2 regions of the Pseudomonas sp. NIBRBAC000502773 genome follow, and region 1 is predicted to be linked to the other one. Evidence: predicted binding sites of a transcription regulator. Region 1 holds the regulator's gene; the other holds the start of a gene.
The links. The regulator FliA, encoded in region 1, starts transcription of late flagellar genes. The targets are predictions, from matches to a motif close to CTAAAGTTTNNNNNNNNNNNGCCGNTAA.
Positions count from the first base shown of each region.

Region 2: the regulator FliA is predicted to act here: its motif matches at 3,167-3,194, upstream of motA (flagellar motor stator protein MotA).

Region 1 is NZ_CP041189.1:1,479,183-1,489,507, forward strand. Features, by position in the region: gene NIBR502773_RS06660 (chemotaxis protein CheA) at 1-7, opposite strand, end outside; gene NIBR502773_RS06665 (protein phosphatase CheZ) at 19-807, opposite strand; gene NIBR502773_RS06670 (chemotaxis response regulator CheY) at 826-1,200, opposite strand; gene fliA (RNA polymerase sigma factor FliA) at 1,371-2,111, opposite strand; gene fleN (flagellar synthesis regulator FleN) at 2,108-2,941, opposite strand; gene flhF (flagellar biosynthesis protein FlhF) at 3,047-4,363, opposite strand; gene flhA (flagellar biosynthesis protein FlhA) at 4,376-6,490, opposite strand; gene NIBR502773_RS06695 (cold-shock protein) at 6,715-6,918, opposite strand; gene NIBR502773_RS06700 (cold-shock protein) at 6,961-7,164, opposite strand; gene NIBR502773_RS06705 (YncE family protein) at 7,314-8,630, opposite strand; gene flhB (flagellar biosynthesis protein FlhB) at 8,758-9,894, opposite strand; gene fliR (flagellar biosynthetic protein FliR) at 9,898-10,325, opposite strand, start outside.
Region 2 is NZ_CP041189.1:3,919,067-3,925,641, forward strand. Features, by position in the region: gene asd (archaetidylserine decarboxylase) at 1-669, opposite strand, end outside; gene NIBR502773_RS17985 (rhodanese-like domain-containing protein) at 686-1,501, opposite strand; gene NIBR502773_RS17990 (HDOD domain-containing protein) at 1,560-3,095, opposite strand; gene motA (flagellar motor stator protein MotA) at 3,263-4,114, shown strand; gene motB (flagellar motor protein MotB) at 4,118-5,140, shown strand; gene rsgA (small ribosomal subunit biogenesis GTPase RsgA) at 5,190-6,221, opposite strand; gene orn (oligoribonuclease) at 6,330-6,575, shown strand, end outside.

The DNA of each region.
Region 1 (10,325 bases):
AGCTCATGTGGGTGCTCCTTAGAAGCCTAAACTGGATAACAGGTCATCTACGTCATCCTGACCTGACACAACGTCTTCACGTTTATCGGCATGAATCTGCGGACCTTCACCCTTGGCGAGATGTTTTTGTGGATCTTTTTCAGAGAGGATCGCTTCGCGGTCATGTTCGATGCCGGCAAAACGGTCGACCTGGCCGGCCATGAGTACCAATTTGAGCAGGTTGCTTTCCACTTCGGTGACCAACTGGGTCACACGCTTGATCACCTGACCGGTCAGGTCCTGGTAATCCTGGGCGAGCAGAATGTCATTGAGGTTGCTGGAAACCATGCGGTTTTCCTGCTCGCTGCGTGACAAGAACCCTTCGACCCGACGGGCCAGCTCACGAAACTCTTCCGCACCGACTTCACGGCGCATGAAGCGGCCCCAGTCAACGCTCAGGGCGTGGGCTTCCGTGGCCATGCCGTTGACCAGGGGCGTGGCGTTTTCCACCAGGTCCATGGTGCGGTTAGCCGCCGCCTCGGTCAGCCTGACCACATAGGACAGGCGTTCGGTGGCGTCGGTGATCTGCGAAATCTCTTCGGCCTGGGGCATGTGCGGGTCAATCTGGAAATTGACGATCGCGCTGTGCAGCTCGCGTGTGAGCTTGCCCACTTCCTGGTACAGGCCTCGGTCACGGGTCTGGTTGAGCTCATGGATCAACTGCACCGCGTCGCCGAACTGGCCTTTTTCAAGGCTGTCAACCAACTGGTGAGCATGCTTTTTCAGGGTCGACTCAAAGTCTCCCTGTGACGTTTCTTTATGCTCCATAGCTCCCCCGCGATGGCATCAGCCGTGGATGCGTTCGAAGATCTTTTCGATCTTCTCTTTCAAGGCCTGTGCAGTGAATGGTTTGACCACGTAACCGTTGACCCCGGCCTGGGCGGCTTCGATGATCTGTTCACGCTTGGCTTCGGCGGTCACCATCAACACGGGAAGGCTGCGCAATTTTTCGTCGGCACGCACGTGGCGCAACAAGTCGATGCCGGTCATGCCCGGCATGTTCCAGTCCGTTACCAGAAAGTCGATGCTCCCGCTGTTGAGGATCGGAATCGCCGTAAGGCCGTCATCCGCCTCGACCGTGTTTGTGAACCCAAGGTCACGCAACAGGTTTTTTATGATCCGCCGCATCGTTGAGAAGTCATCAACGATGAGGATTTTCATGTTCTTGTCCAATTCGACCTCCAAGCAGTCTTAAACGCGCCCAGCACCTGGACGCGCCATTTCAATCAACAGGCATTACACAAAAAGGACTGCCAAGGGCACCACGGCCCGAGCCCGCGAAGGCCTATCACCTTCGCGGTATCGCTTTGCAATGCTCCCCACACTGCCTGTCAGCGCGCTCGCCACTCTCCCAGACGCCCCCGCAAGCGGGCCGCGCACTGGCTATGCAACTGGCTGACACGGGATTCGCTGACCCCCAGGACCTCACCGATTTCCTTGAGGTTCAGCTCTTCGTCGTAGTACAGCGCCAACACCAACCGCTCGCGCTCCGGCAAGTTGGCAATGGCGTCCGCCAACGCTCCCTGGAAACGCTCATCTTCCAGATCACGGGACGGCTCCATATGCGCGCTCGCGCCGTCCTCGTGCAGCCCTTCGTGTTCGCCGTCCTGTAACAGGTCGTCGAAACTGAACAGGCGGCTGCCCAAGGTATCGTTCAAAATCCCGTAATAATCGTCGAGACTCAATTGGAGTTCGGCCGCAACTTCGTGATCTTTAGCGTCGCGACCGGTTTTTGCTTCAATTGCACGAATTGCGTCACTGACCATGCGTGTATTGCGGTGCACCGAACGCGGCGCCCAGTCACCCTTGCGCACCTCGTCGAGCATCGCGCCACGTATGCGGATACCCGCATACGTCTCGAAGCTCGCGCCCTTGCTCGCGTCGTACTTGGTCGACACTTCGAGCAGGCCGATCATGCCCGCCTGGATCAGGTCTTCGACCTGGACGCTGGCGGGCAGGCGTGCCAGCAGGTGATAGGCAATTCGCTTGACCAGGGGCGCATAGCGCTCGATCAACTCGCCTTGGCTGTCACGGGCAGATTTCTTGTAAGCGTTATAGCCGTTCGCTGTCATAGCACCGGTCCTGCACTCGTCTGATGCACCAATCGCTCGACGAAAAACTCCAGATGCCCCCGAGGGTTGGCAGGCAACGGCCAGGTATCGACCTTCTGGGCAATAGCCTTGAACGCCAATGCGCACTTGGAACGAGGGAACGCTTCGTAGACTGCACGCTGCTTTTGCACAGCCTTGCGCACACACTCGTCGTAGGGAACTGCACCGACGTATTGTAAGGCGACATCGAGAAAGCGATCCGTGACCTTGGTCAACTTGGCGAACAGGTTGCGGCCTTCCTGCGGGCTCTGGGCCATGTTGGCCAGGACGCGGAAGCGGTTCATGCCGTAGTCACGGTTAAGCAGTTTGATCAGGGCGTAGGCGTCGGTGATCGAGGTGGGTTCATCGCAGACCACCAGCAAGACTTCCTGCGCAGCGCGCACAAAGCTGACCACGGACTCACCGATCCCGGCGGCGGTGTCGATCACCAGCACGTCGAGGTTGTCGCCGATGTCACTGAATGCCTGGATCAGGCCGGCATGCTGCGCCGGGCTCAGGTGCACCATGCTCTGGGTACCGGAGGCGGCCGGCACGATGCGGATCCCGCCAGGGCCCTGGAGCAGCACGTCACGCAGCTCACAGCGCCCCTCGATCACATCGGCCAGGGTATGTTTGGGCGTCAGTCCCAGCAGAACGTCGACGTTCGCCAGCCCCAGGTCAGCATCCAGCAGCATGACGCGACGGCCAAGCTCTGCCAGGGCCAGGGACAAATTCACTGACACGTTAGTTTTCCCGACGCCACCTTTGCCGCCGGTCACCGCGATCACCTGTACGGGATGCATGCTGCCCATTTTATTTCTTTACCTTGTCTTGCTTAGACGCAGGCTACATGGCTTGGCCGCGTGAATCGCTTGCAGACCATCGATGTAGGTACATTTCACGGTGTTCATCGCACCTCAACCCACCCGTTTTGCCGGGTTGTGGTAAAGGTCGGCGAACATATCGGCCATCGCTTCCTCGCTAGGCTCTTCTTGCATTTGCACGCTGACGGCGCGGCTGACCAGCTGATGACGGCGCGGCAGATGCAAATCATCCGGGATCCGCGGCCCGTCGGTCAGGTAGGCAACCGGTAGTTCATGGCTGATAGCCAGGCTCAACACTTCGCCCAGGCTGGCGGTTTCATCCAGTTTAGTCAGGATGCAACCGGCCAGACCGCAACGCTTGTAGCTATGGTACGCAGCGGTAAGAACCTGTTTCTGGCTGGTGGTTGCAAGCACCAGGTAATTTTTCGACTTGATGCCACGCCCGGCCAGGCTTTCCAGTTGCAGGCGCAACGCCGGATCGCTGGCCTGCAGGCCGGCGGTGTCGATCAGCACCACGCGCTTGCGCAGCAACGGATCGAGCGCGTTGGCCAGGGACTGGCCCGGATCGACATGGGTGACCGGCACATTGAGGATACGGCCCAGGGTCTTGAGCTGTTCCTGGGCGCCGATGCGATAGCTGTCCATGCTCACCAGCGCGATGTTGTTCGCGCCGTACTTGAGCACATAGCGCGCCGCCAGCTTGGCCAGGGTGGTGGTCTTGCCCATGCCGGCAGGGCCGACCATGGCGATCACACCGCCCTCTTCCAGGGGTTCGATTTCCGGGGTGGCGATCATCCGCGCCAGGTGGGCCAGCAACATGCGCCAGGCCTGGCGAGGCTCTTCGATTTCGGTGGTCAGGGCCAGCAGGTCGCGGGACAACGGGCCGGACAGGCCGATGCGTTGCAGGCGGCGCCAGAGGTTGGCCTGGTGCGGTTTGCTGCCTTGCAGTTGGGTCCAGGCCAGCGAACCCAGTTGGACTTCCAGCAGTTCGCGCAGGCCGTTGAGTTCAAAACGCATCGAGTCGAAGACGCGCTGGTCGACTGCGGCGGCCGGGGCTGGCGCGGCAGGACGCGGCGGTTCGATGAATGTTGGCTCAACCAGCGGCTCGGCGGCGGTCAGCGGCAGGCCGGCGAACAACTGGCGATTGGTGGAGGCATCGCTGTCGCCACGCATGCTCAGCTCAGCCTGGGCCGAGACGATGCGCGAAGCGGTCTTGCGCAGCTCGTCTTCGAGCTCCATGTTCGGCACACGCGGCGCCAATGCCGAGGGGGTGTAGTCCAGGGCAGCCGTCAGCTCGACACCGCCGGCAATACGACGATTACCGATAATCGCGGCATCGGCGCCCAGCTCATCGCGGACCAGTTTCATGGCCTGACGCATATCGGCGGCGAAAAAACGCTTAACTTGCATAACCCACTACCCTCAGCCGTTGGGCCCTACTGTCGCGACGATAGTCACTTGCTTGTTGTCAGGAATTTCCTGATAAGCCAAAACGTGCAAATTCGGTACTGCCAGACGTCCAAACCGCGACAACATCGCCCGGACCGGACCCGCCACCAGCAGAATCACCGGTTGGCCCTGCATTTCCTGGCGCTGTGCGGCGTCGATCAACGAACGCTGCAGTTTCTCAGCCATGCTTGGCTCCAGCAGAACGCCCTCTTCCTGGCCTTGTCCTGCCTTCTGAATACTATTGAGCAATATTTGTTCCAACCTTGGTTCCAAGGTGATCACAGGCAGCTCGGAGTCAAGCCCTACAATGCTTTGCACGATGGCGCGGGACAATCCGACGCGCACTGCGGCCACCAGCGCGGCGGTATCTTGACTCTTGGCGGCGTTGTTGGCGATAGCCTCGGCAATGCTGCGAATGTCGCGTACCGGCACCTGTTCGGCCAGCAGCGCCTGCAGCACCTTGAGCAATTGCGACAACGACAGCACGCCTGGCACCAGCTCTTCTGCCAGTTTTGGCGAGGCCTTGCCCAGCAACCCCATCAATTGCTGGACTTCTTCGTGGCCGATCAGCTCGTGGGAGTGCTTGTACAGGATCTGGTTGAGGTGGGTGGCGACCACGGTACTGGCGTCCACCACGGTGTAGCCCAGGGACTGCGCCTGGCTGCGCTGGCTGATTTCGATCCACACCGCCTCCAGGCCAAAAGCCGGATCTTTGGCGGTAATGCCGTTGAGAGTGCCGAACACCTGGCCGGGGTTGATTGCCAGCTCGCGGTCCGGGTAGATCTCGGCTTCGGCCAGGATCACGCCCATCAGGGTCAGGCGGTAGGCACTGGGTGCCAGGTCGAGGTTGTCACGGATATGCACGGTGGGCATCAGGAAGCCCAGGTCCTGGGACAGCTTCTTGCGCACGCCCTTGATCCGCGCGAGCAACTGGCCGCCCTGGTTGCGGTCCACCAGCGGAATCAAGCGGTAGCCAACTTCCAGGCCAATCATGTCGATCGGGGTCACGTCGTCCCAGCCCAACTCCTTGGTTTCCTGGGCGCGGGCCGGGGATGGCAGCAGTTCCTGCTGGCGGGCGATCTCTTGCTGGGCCTGGACCTTGACCGCATTCTGCTTTTTCCAGAACAGGTAGGCACCACCGCCCGCCATGGCTGCCATGCTCAGGAACGACACATGGGGCATGCCCGGCACGATCCCCATGATCGCCATGATGCCGGCCGCCACGGCAAGGGCCTTGGGCGAGGCGAACATCTGGCGACTGATCTGCTTGCCCATATCTTCGGAGCCCGAAGCACGGGTCACCATGATGGCGGCAGCTGTAGATAACAACAGTGATGGCAATTGCGCCACTAAACCGTCACCGATGGTCAGCAGGGCGTACACCTTGCCCGCATCGCCGAAGGTCATGCCGTGCTGGAAGATCCCGACCGCCATGCCGCCGATCAGGTTGATGAACAGGATCAGCAGGCCGGCGATGGCGTCACCGCGCACGAATTTGCTGGCACCGTCCATGGAACCGTAGAACTCGGCTTCCTGGGCGACTTCCAAGCGGCGGGTCTTGGCCTGGTTCTGGTCGATCAGGCCGGCGTTGAGGTCGGCGTCGATAGCCATCTGCTTGCCGGGCATGGCGTCGAGGGTAAAGCGTGCGCTCACCTCGGAGATCCGCCCGGCGCCCTTGGTCACCACCACGAAGTTGATGATCATGAGGATCGCGAACACCACGATACCGACCACGTAGTTACCGCCGATCACCACCTCACCGAAGGCCTGGATCACCTTACCGGCAGCGGCGTGACCGTCCTGGCCGTGGAGCATGACCACACGGGTGGACGCCACGTTCAGCGCCAGGCGCAACAGGGTTGCCACCAGCAGGATCGTCGGGAACACCGCGAAATCCAGCGGCCGCAAGGCGTAGACGCACACCAGCAGCACGACGACGGACAGGGCGATGTTGAAGGTGAAGAACACGTCCAGCAGGAACGGCGGCATCGGCAACATCATCATTGCCAGCATGACCAGCAACAACAACGGCACACCCAGATTGCCCCGCGAGAGGTCAGTCAGGGTGCCACGGGCCGTGCTGAACATTTGAGAGCGATCCACCACCGGTATTCCTCGTTTCCTTGAAGCAAACTTTTGACGCCGGGAGGCGTCCTGGAGGCGGTATTGCAAGAAGCCTTCCAACTTTGCTTTTGAGGAGGTGGATCGCTACAGGCGCCCGAGTTCTATCGGATGTAAACACTCCAACGGTGGGAGAAGGCTTGCCCCCCTCCCACCGTTGGATCCGTTTGCATTTACTGCCCGGGACCTTTCTATAACGGCCTCACATTGGCCGCTTGCGGCCCTTTTTGACCCGGAGTCACTTCGTATTCGACTTTTTGCTTTTCATCCAGGCTTTTGAAGCCCGCGCTGTCTATAGCGGAGTAATGGACGAATACATCCGCACTGCCGTCGTCGGGAAAAATAAACCCAAACCCCTTCTCCGCGTTAAACCACTTCACCGTGCCCGTTGCCATTGCCGTTCTCCCTAGATTTCACTCAAGAAACCTGCACCGGTGTCACAAGATACGCCTGACCCTAGACGCATACACACCATCGGGTCGATGGATCATCTGAAGCTTGACCTTCAAACCCACTGAAAGCCGAACCCCTTGCGAACCGAGCGAATCCACCAACACCTCCTCTGCGTGATCATCCAGCACAATCACCCCCTTGCGGGTCTTCGGGTCATAAGATTTGATCGTTCCCGTCACCACAGCCATCGCCACTCCCTGCATCTATTAACAGCGTGCGCGCAGTACCTGATGGTATGGAACCGCGAGAATGGCAAGTTGGCTACTGTCAAACTTGACAGGTAGGCAAGGAGTGACGACGAATGGCTGGCCCCTCGCCTGCCTCGGTTGTTACGTCATTACGCATTGGAGAAGCAAACCCACAGGTCGCCGTTGGACTTCTGGGTTTCCATGCGATGAATGAAGGGTTTGAAAATAGGAATACTGTGATCCAACGTCCAGCCTTGGGCGTCATACACGTCAATCCGTCCGTGCTCTTCATAGGACCCGGTGTATACCCACTTCCCGTCCGGACTCACGGCCAATGACCGCACAGACAAACGGTGATTCTCCTTCTCTCTGCCCGTCTTCGTGTCGATGACACTGATAATGTCACCGCCGTATGCATACAGCCGCTGGCCATTGGCACTCAAGGTCAACCCCCAGGCCGGGTGCTTGGATATTTTTTCGACGCGCTCACTGACAGGATCGAACCTATAGACCCCTGCCCCTTCGCCCAGCACGCCAAGACAAGCCACATAGACATGGCCGTCGTGCGGATTGCCCACGGTATCGAACGTGATGGCCCCAACCGGTATTTTCTTGATCACTTCCTGCGATGCCCTGTCGACAATGATCAGCGAGGCTTCAGCGTTCCCAGGCCCCCCCCACACGCCAACATAAATCTGGCCGCCATCGCGACCAAGCACCAGCCCCGTGGCGTACTCATCGATAACAGCGCCTGGCAAAAGCTCTTTTTCCTGCACATCAACGATTAACAAATTGTTATATAACCAATTGCACGCATATAGAAACCGCCCATCGGGACTGAACCCTCCCAGCTTTTCAATGAAAACGGGATAGTTATCGACGAGGCTGATTGTCTGAAGATCGATCTTCGCAATGCCGTTGACCCATTCGGCATGCAGATACCTGCCATCCGGACTGAACAGAAAGCTGCCGATGTTGCCCTCAATCATATGAACCACTTCGGCGGCCGTCGTGAGGGTGGCAATGCAGGGTTCGACCCTGATATCGATGTTCACGTAGACGCGTTCATCGCTCTTCTTCACGGGCACCCCCAAGTACAACAGGCGCTGGGCATGCACGCGGAGGATGGCTTGGCGGGTGGCCTGACGCAGACCCGAGCGACCTTGCTTGACCTGATAGCTCAACACATGCCGGCCATGGGTGAGCCGTTCGGCCGGTACCGAAAACTTGATCCCGGTTTGCGTTGCGTCGCCTTTGAGCTTATGGGCAGCAATCACCTGGCCGTCCAATGTCAGTTCAACGGCGCTGTCGGCATGGCTGAAGGTTTCGCGCACATGCACATCGAGACCTTTGTTCGGGTAAAAACCGTGCCGGGCAGCCTGCCTGTCGGCAGCACTGACAGGCCGCCGCTGGCCAGGAAGGTTGATCGCAAGGGGGTGATTGGCTTTGGTTGAAGAGCCGGTCATGGGGAAATCCCTCTGCATGGATGGGAACCCCATGTAACGCGCAGAGGTGCACACTCACAACTGTCAAACTTGACAGGTAGAGAACACTTCCCGACAAACGGAAAACCGCAGGCGCGCCAGCCCTGTCTCAGGAATCGCGGCGCAACTCCGGCGGGATCGGCAGGTCCTTGAGCGGATCCGGGCGCTTGCCCTTGCCCGCGCGGTACTGGCGAATCTGATAGACATACGCCAACACCTGGGCCACGGCCAGGTACAACCCTGCCGGGATTTCCTGGTCGAGGTCGGTGGAGTAGAAGATCGACCGCGCCAGCTCAGGCGATTCCAGCAGCAGGATGTCGTGGGCCACGGCGATTTCGCGGATTTTCAGTGCGGTAAAGTCGCTGCCCTTGGCCAGCAGCATCGGCGCGCCGCCCTTCTCCGGGTCGTACTTGAGGGCCACGGCGTAGTGCGTCGGGTTGGTGATGACCACATCGGCGTCGGGCACCGAGGCCATCATCTTGCGCTGGGACATTTCCCGCTGCAGTTGGCGGATGCGTTGCTTGACCTCGGGGCGGCCTTCCTGGTCCTTGTGCTCGTCGCGCACTTCCTGCTTGGTCATCAGCAGTTTCTTGTGGCTTTCCCACAACTGGATCGGCGCATCCACCGCCGCGATGATGATCAGCCCGGCGGCCATCCACAGCGCACTCCAACCCACCACCTGCACACTGTGGATGATCGCCGACTCCAGGGGTTCATGGGCGATGCGCAGCAGGTCGTCGATGTCGGCCGACAACACCATCAGCGCCACAAACAGAATCAGGATGAACTTGGCCAGGGCCTTGAGCAGCTCCACCAGGGCCTTGGCGGAAAACATGCGCTTGAGCCCTGCCGCAGGGTTCATGCGGCTGAACTTGGGCGCCATGCTGCCGGCGGCGAACAGCCAGCCGCCGAGGGCGACCGGGCCGATCAGCGCGGCCAGCAGCAGGGTGATCAGGATCGGCTGCACCGCCAATATCGCGATCTTGCCCGAGTGCAGCAGGTATTGACCCATGGAGCCAGGGTTGAGCAGCACATCGCGGGGCAAGGTGAAGTTGTGCTTCATCAGCTCCATCAAGTCCAGCGCCAGGCCACCGCCATAGATCAGCAAGGCACCGGACCCAGCCATCATGGTCGCAACGGTGTTGAGTTCCTTGGAGCGAGCAATCTCGCCCTTTTCCCTGGAGTCCTTTTTACGTTTCTCCGTGGGGTCTTCTGTCTTGTCCTGACCACTCTCGCTCTCGGCCATGGCTCAGCGCGCCCGTGCCAGATCACGTAAGAACTGCAAGGCGTCGGTCGCCAGCGGTTGATACTGATTGAGAATGTCAGCCAGGCCGACCCAGAAAATCCCCATGCCCAGCACCAGGGTCAAGGGGAAACCAATGGAGAAAATGTTCAGCTGTGGCGCCGCGCGGGTCATGACGCCAAACGCGATGTTGACCACCAGCAAGGCGGTGATCGCCGGCAGTACCAGCAACAGCGAGGCACCGAGCACCCAACTGAGACGCCCCACCAGCTCCCAGAAGTGATTGACCACCAGCCCGGAGCCTACCGGCAAAGTGGTGAAGCTTTCGGTCAACACCTCGAACACCACCAGATGGCCGTTCATGGCCAGGAACAACAAGGTCACCAGCATGGTCAGGAACTGCCCGATCACCGCCGCCGACACGCCGTTGGTGG
Region 2 (6,575 bases), 2.4 Mb from region 1:
CTCGCGCTTCGGCGGAGTCACCAGGCCGGCCCATACGGTTTCAATCGACGCGACAATCATCGCACCGACCAATACCACGGCCATCGGGCCGCGTTCGGTGTCGAACAGGCAGACAACGCGCTCGTTACGCGCAAATAACTCCGGCACGTTTTCGGCGGTAGTCTGGTTCACCGAGAAAATCCGCCCAGGTACGTAGACCATTTCACGCAGGGTACCGGCCAGAGGCATATGCACACGGTGGTAGTCCTTCGGCGACAGGTAGATGGTGGCGAAATCACCGCCCATGAACGGCGCGGCGACCGCTGCATCGCCGCCCAACAGTTCCAGCACGCTGAAGCTGTGGCCTTTGGCCTGGAACACACGACCGTGCTCGATGGGGCCAAGCTGGCTGACTGCGCCATCGGCTGGGCTCAATACGGCGCCAGGGGTCTGGTCCAGTGGGCGGGCACCGTCTTTCAGGGCGCGGGTGAAGAAGGCGTTGAAGTGCTCGTAAGCGGTCACGTCTTCCACCAGGGCCTGGGACATGTCCACTTGATAGCGCTTGGCGAACCACGTGGTGAAGGCATTCTTGAACCAGCGCACGCGGCACTCGGCGATGCAGCCGGCCAACCGCGACAGCAGGTGGTGCGGCAGCAGGTACTGGCTGAGGATAAACAACTGCTTTTTCATTAACTGTCCTTAAACCTTAAATCTCGACGGGGGTGTCGGGGTGGTTGCCCCATTCGCCCCAGGAACCGGCATAACCTTTGACTCGCGGATAACCGAGCGCCTTGGCCACCAGGTAGGTGAAGCCAGAGCGATGATGAGTCTGGCAGTGGGTGATGATTTCTTTGTCTTTGGTCAGCCCGAGGTCTTCGAGGATCTGCGGCATGTCGCGGCGAATGCGCAGGTTGCGCGCCTTGTCCATGCCGGCAGTCCACTCGAAATTCACCGCGCCGGGGATGTGGCCGCCTTTGGCCGCGAGGACTTTCTCGCCGGAGTATTCCAGCGGGCCACGGGCATCCCAGATGCCCAGGTCGGCAGCCCCAAGACGGCTTTGCAGGTATTCGCGGGTGGCGGTGGGGCCATCGTGCAGCGTAAGGCTGACCGGGCCGCCGGCCGGGGCGGGCACGTCGGTGGAGAGCGGGTGCTTGCCCTCCAGCCACGCCAGCAGGCCGCCATCCAGGTAGTGGTATTTCTGGTGGCCGATCACGTCGAGCATCCAGATGAAACGCCCGGCCCAGCCCCCGCCTTCGTCGTCATAGACCACGTAGGTAGCGTCGGGCGTGTGGCCCAGTTCGCCGAACAGTTTCTCAAGCTCGGCCTTGCCGGGCAGCAGGCCGGGTGCCGGCGCCTGGCCCAGCTGGGTGCGCTTGGGGTCAACGAAGTGCGCGCCGGGGATGTGCCCTTCGGCGTAGCGGGCGGCACTGGTGAGGTCCACCAGAATCAGGTGTTCGGCATCCAGTTGAGCGAGCAGGTCACTGGACTCGATCACCAGCGGCAAGCCAGAGAAGTCAGGCATGTGAGGTCTCCTGGGCACAAATGTTGGCGATTAAAGGACGGCGATTGTAGCGCAAGCATCAAGCGCTGCGGTTGGTAAAGCTGTGCAGGGCTTTCTCGATGCATTGGGCGGTTTTACCGAAGGCCTGCACGGTGGTTTCCGAGAACGGCCCGCCGCCCTGGTCGGCGACCATCACCATCACCACGCGACCGTTGCAGCTCATGGACCGCAACAACAGGTGCTCGCCGGTGAACAGGCGGCGCAGGATCGGCGGCAGCAGTGCCGAGAACTGGGCGTGGTTTTCCGGTGTGAGGCGCACCTGGGCGGACTTTTCCAGCAGGCGCTGCAGCAGCGTGCTGTTGACCACATCCAGGCTCAGGTTGGCGGCGTCCTTCGGCAGGCCGTCGGCCTGATGTACGCGCAAGGTGCTCAGGGCACGATCGGCCATGAACAGCATGACGCGCTGCATGCCGCTGGCCACCAGGGCCTCCTTGGCGCACGTGGTCAAATGCATGGCGTTGGCAAAGCGGCTCGGCTCTACCAGCAGTTCGGTACAACGCTTGCGCCAGACAGCCAGGGCTTCGGCGGTGGGCGGTGGTGCAGGCAGCAGGCCGCGATGAATCTTGTGCACATGCCACGGCCAGATCAGCGACAGCGCCGGGTGCCAGAGGTCGGGCATCAAGGTGCTGCGAGCGCTGGTGACGGCTTGCTGGTGCACCTGTTGCTGCACCTCGCCCAGGGGCTGTTGCAGGTACAACGCGGTGAGGTACTGCCAGCGCTGGGTGTGCGGGCAGGTCCAGGACTCCTGGGCCGACATCGCCAGGCCGTTGGCCAGCAGCACCGTATTGGCTGGCTGATTCAACCAGCGGCGCAGGTTGGGATCGGCGTCGAGCAATTGCTGGTGACGAAGAGGGTCGTCTTCGCGGGCGATGTGCAGGGCCTTGACCAGCAAGCGCTGCTCGGTCCGCAGCAAGGTATACCCCTGGGATACCCAGATCGGCAGGTGCCAGGTCTCGGTCAGGCCGAGGCACAGGTCCAGCAGGCGCACGCCGAACAATGCCTGTTCGACCTTGCGTGCCGACTCGCCCTTGTGGATGACCCGCAGTTCCCATTCTTCCAGGAGCTTGGGGTAGGCAACGGCCATCGGCCACAGCGGTGAAAGAAACAGCAGGCTGCCCCAGTGAATGTCCTGCCACAGCCGCGCCAGGCGACTGCCGAACAATCCATTGGCTTGTTGCGAGGCGTGCTGGCTGACCAGCAACAGCTGGCGCAGCGCTACGGGAATTTCATGGGCCGGCACCGACGGCAGGCGTGCCAGCAGTTCCTCGGCGCGTTTGAGGCCCAGGCGGTTAAGCGCCACTTCGAGGTTTTCCGCCGGCGCCGTCAGGCTGCCATGGGTGTGGCTGTTGGCCTCGCGCATGACGCTGAGTACGAGGGCCGGGCTGTTTTGCATCAGCTCGGCAATATCTCGCAACGAACTGCGGCTATCGCGGATGGCTTTGCACACGCGGTCATGGCTGGCCTGTGGAACAGGCAGCAGCACTTCGTCCAGGCGCTTGATCCAAGCGGCTAGAGAAGCAGGTTTTGCAGTTGGGACTGTCGTTTCATTAGCCATGATTGGGGCGCGATCATCACTTGCGGTCAACACACCCGGAGCGGGCCGAACTGGCTTTTCGCCTTAACGGGCTATAGTCTGGCGCAGTTTTGCCGATAAGTAGAACAAGAGTTTTCCAGTTCCCCCAAATATGTCCATGAACCCGACGGCGCAAGTACTCATCTCCTATGGCTAAAATTATCGGCATTATCGTCGTCTTCGCGAGCGTGCTCGGCGGCTACGTCCTGTCCCACGGTAAAATTGCGGCACTGATCCAGCCTTTCGAGGTGATGATTATCGGTGGTGCGGCATTGGGTGCCTTCCTGCAGGCGAACCCCGGCTACATGACCATGCACGTGATCAAGAAGTCGCTGAGCATGTTCGGTTCGCGCTTCACCCACACGTTCTACCTGGAAGTGCTGGGCCTGGTTTACGAGATCCTCAACAAGAGCCGCCGCGAAGGCATGATGGCCATCGAGGCCGACATCGAAGACGCCGCGGCCAGCCCGATTTTCGCCAAGTACCCGGCCGTGCTCAAAGATGAGCGCATGACCGCCTACATCTGCGACTACCTGCGCATCATGTCCTCCGGCAACATGGCTCCCCATGAGCTTGAAGGCCTGTTCGACATGGAATTGTTCAGCCTCAAGGAAGAATTGGAGCATCCTTCCCATGCCGTGACCGGTGTAGCCGACGGCATGCCCGGCTTCGGTATCGTCGCGGCGGTACTGGGTATCGTGGTAACCATGGCCTCCCTGGGCGAAGGTGACCAGGCGGCTATCGGCATGCACGTAGGTGCGGCGCTGGTGGGTACCTTCTTCGGTATTCTCGCGGCCTACGGCTTCTTCGGCCCGCTGGCGACCTCCCTGGCCCACGACGCCAAGGAAGAAATCAACCTGTACGAATCGATCAAGGCCAGTCTGGTGGCGTCCGCTTCCGGCATGCCGCCTTCGTTGGCGGTGGAGTTCGGTCGCAAGGTGTTGTACCCGAAGCATCGCCCAAGTTTCGCCGAGCTGGAACAAGCGGTTCGCGGTCGCTAAGCCATGGAAAACAACCAGCCGATAATCATCAAGCGCGTCAAGCGCTTCGCTGCGGGGCACCACGGCGGCGCCTGGAAAATCGCCTTCGCCGACTTTGCCACGGCGATGATGGCGTTCTTCCTGGTGCTGTGGCTGATGTCCACCGCCACGCCCGAACAGAAGATTGCCATTGCCGGCTACTTCAAAGACCCGATTGGCTTCTCGGAAAGCGGCACGCCCTTTGTGATCGACCTGGGCGGTTCGCCGCAGCTGGCGCCTGAGCGCACCATCAACCCGGAAGTCAAGACCGAAGCACCGCAGGAAAAAATCCCGATCGAGCGCGATACCGTCGAAGCCATGGCCGAGCAGGTCGAGCAGGAGCGTCTTGAACTGTTGCTGCAAGAGTTGCAGACCAAGGTCGAGGAAAACCCGCAACTGCTGAAGTTCAAGGACCAGATTTCGTTCGAGATCACCCCGGATGGCTTGCGTATCCAGATCACCGACGCCGCCAACCGGCCGATGTTTGACTCTGGCAGCGCACGCTTGAAACCGTACTTTGAAGACATCCTGCTGGCCATGGCCGACACCATCAAGGCGGTGCCGAACAAGATCAGCATCAGCGGCCACACCGATGCCAAGCCTTACGCGGGCCAGGGTGACTTCGGCAACTGGGAGCTTTCCGCCAACCGTGCCAACGCGGCGCGTCGAGCACTGGTGGCCGGCAGCTATCCGGACCCGCAAGTGGCACGGGTGGTGGGTTTTGCGTCTTCGCAGCTGTTTGATCCCAAGGATCCGTTCAACCCGATCAACCGCCGCATCGATATCGTCGTGCTGACCAAAAAGGCCCAGCGTGCGATTGAAGGTGACCAACATGTCGCGCCGCCGGTGCCAACCCAGGGAGCGGGCGGGCCAGGTGAAGTGCCGGCCGACCCTAACGCCATCCCGCCAGGGCAGGAGCCATTGCCGGCCCATGAACTGCGGCAGAAGCTGAACCTGTTTGATGATGGTGGGGTGAAAGATCCTACGGTGCCGGGGACGGGTTCCTAAGCCATATACAACAAGGCCGCGATGATCGCGGCCTTGTTGTTTCGCCAGTTTAGTAACTGCTTTCCGGCAAGCTCGCAATAATCGACCGGTAGCTGTTCATTCGCTGCTGCTGCACGCGGCCGTCTTCCAGGGCCTTGAGCAGGGCGCAGCCCGGCTCGCGATCGTGTTTGCAATCGCGGAAGCGGCAGGTGCCGATCAGGTCGTTGAATTCGATAAAGCCCGCTTCCACATCGCTGCGGCTGACGTGGCCGAGGCCGAATTCACGGATGCCCGGGGAGTCGATCAACTCACCGCCGCCCGGGAAGTGGAACAGCCGCGCCGTGGTGGTGGTGTGGGTGCCCTGGCCGGACAGCTCCGACAGCGGGCCCACGCGGGTATCGACTTCCGGCAGCAGGCTATTGACCAGCGAGGATTTACCCACGCCCGACTGGCCGACAAAGACGCTGATACGTCCGTCCAACTGCTGTTGCAGCTGTTCCATGCCATTGCCGTGATGGGCCGAGACTTCCAGCACCGGGTAGCCCAGGGTGCGGTAGACCGCCAGCAGCGCGTTGAGCGCGGGGGCATTCTGCTCGTCGATCAGGTCGAATTTGTTCAGCAGCAACAACGGGCGAATGCCGGCATGCTCGGCTGCCACCAGGTAGCGGTCGATCAGGTTGGCATGGGGCTCGGGCAGCGGTGCAAACACGATCACGATCATGTCGACGTTGGCCGCTACCGGCTTGAGCTGGCCACGGCTGTCGGGGCGGCGCAGTTCGGTGTTGCGCGGCAGTTGGGCGACGATCACGCCGATGCCCTGGTTGCCTGCGCGCCAGACCACCTTGTCGCCGGTGACCAGCGCAGGCAGGTTGGCACGCAAGTGGCAGCGGAACACCTGGCCCGCGAGTTCGCCTTCCAGCGCCTCGACTTCGACCTGCACACCGAAGTGCGCGATTACCAGGCCCGTCTGTTCGGGGCCCAGGTCGCCGCCCTCGAGCGCTTCCACGGCGGAGGATTCACGTTTGGCGGCGCGGGCGGCGCGTTCACCTTGAATCTTTTCGATGCGCCAGTTTTGGCGACGATTGAGCTGGCGTTTGGCCATTGGTGTTCCGTGTCGATAATGCAAAGGTTGGGTAAAACGGTCGCGAGTCTAGCACGGCCCCGCCTGCTAAACTGCGCAGCTACGCCAAGGTGCCAAGAGAATCAAGCCATGCAAAACCCACAGAACCTGATTTGGATCGATCTGGAAATGACCGGTCTGAACCCTGACACCGACGTCATCATCGAGATGGCGACCATTGTCACCGACAGCAACCTCAACACCTTGGCCGAAGGTCCGGTGATCGCCATCCACCACAGCGACGCCGTGCTCGCCACCATGGACGAGTGGAACACCCGCACCCACGGCAACTCCGGCCTGACCCAGCGTGTGCGTGACAGCCGCATCAGCATGGCC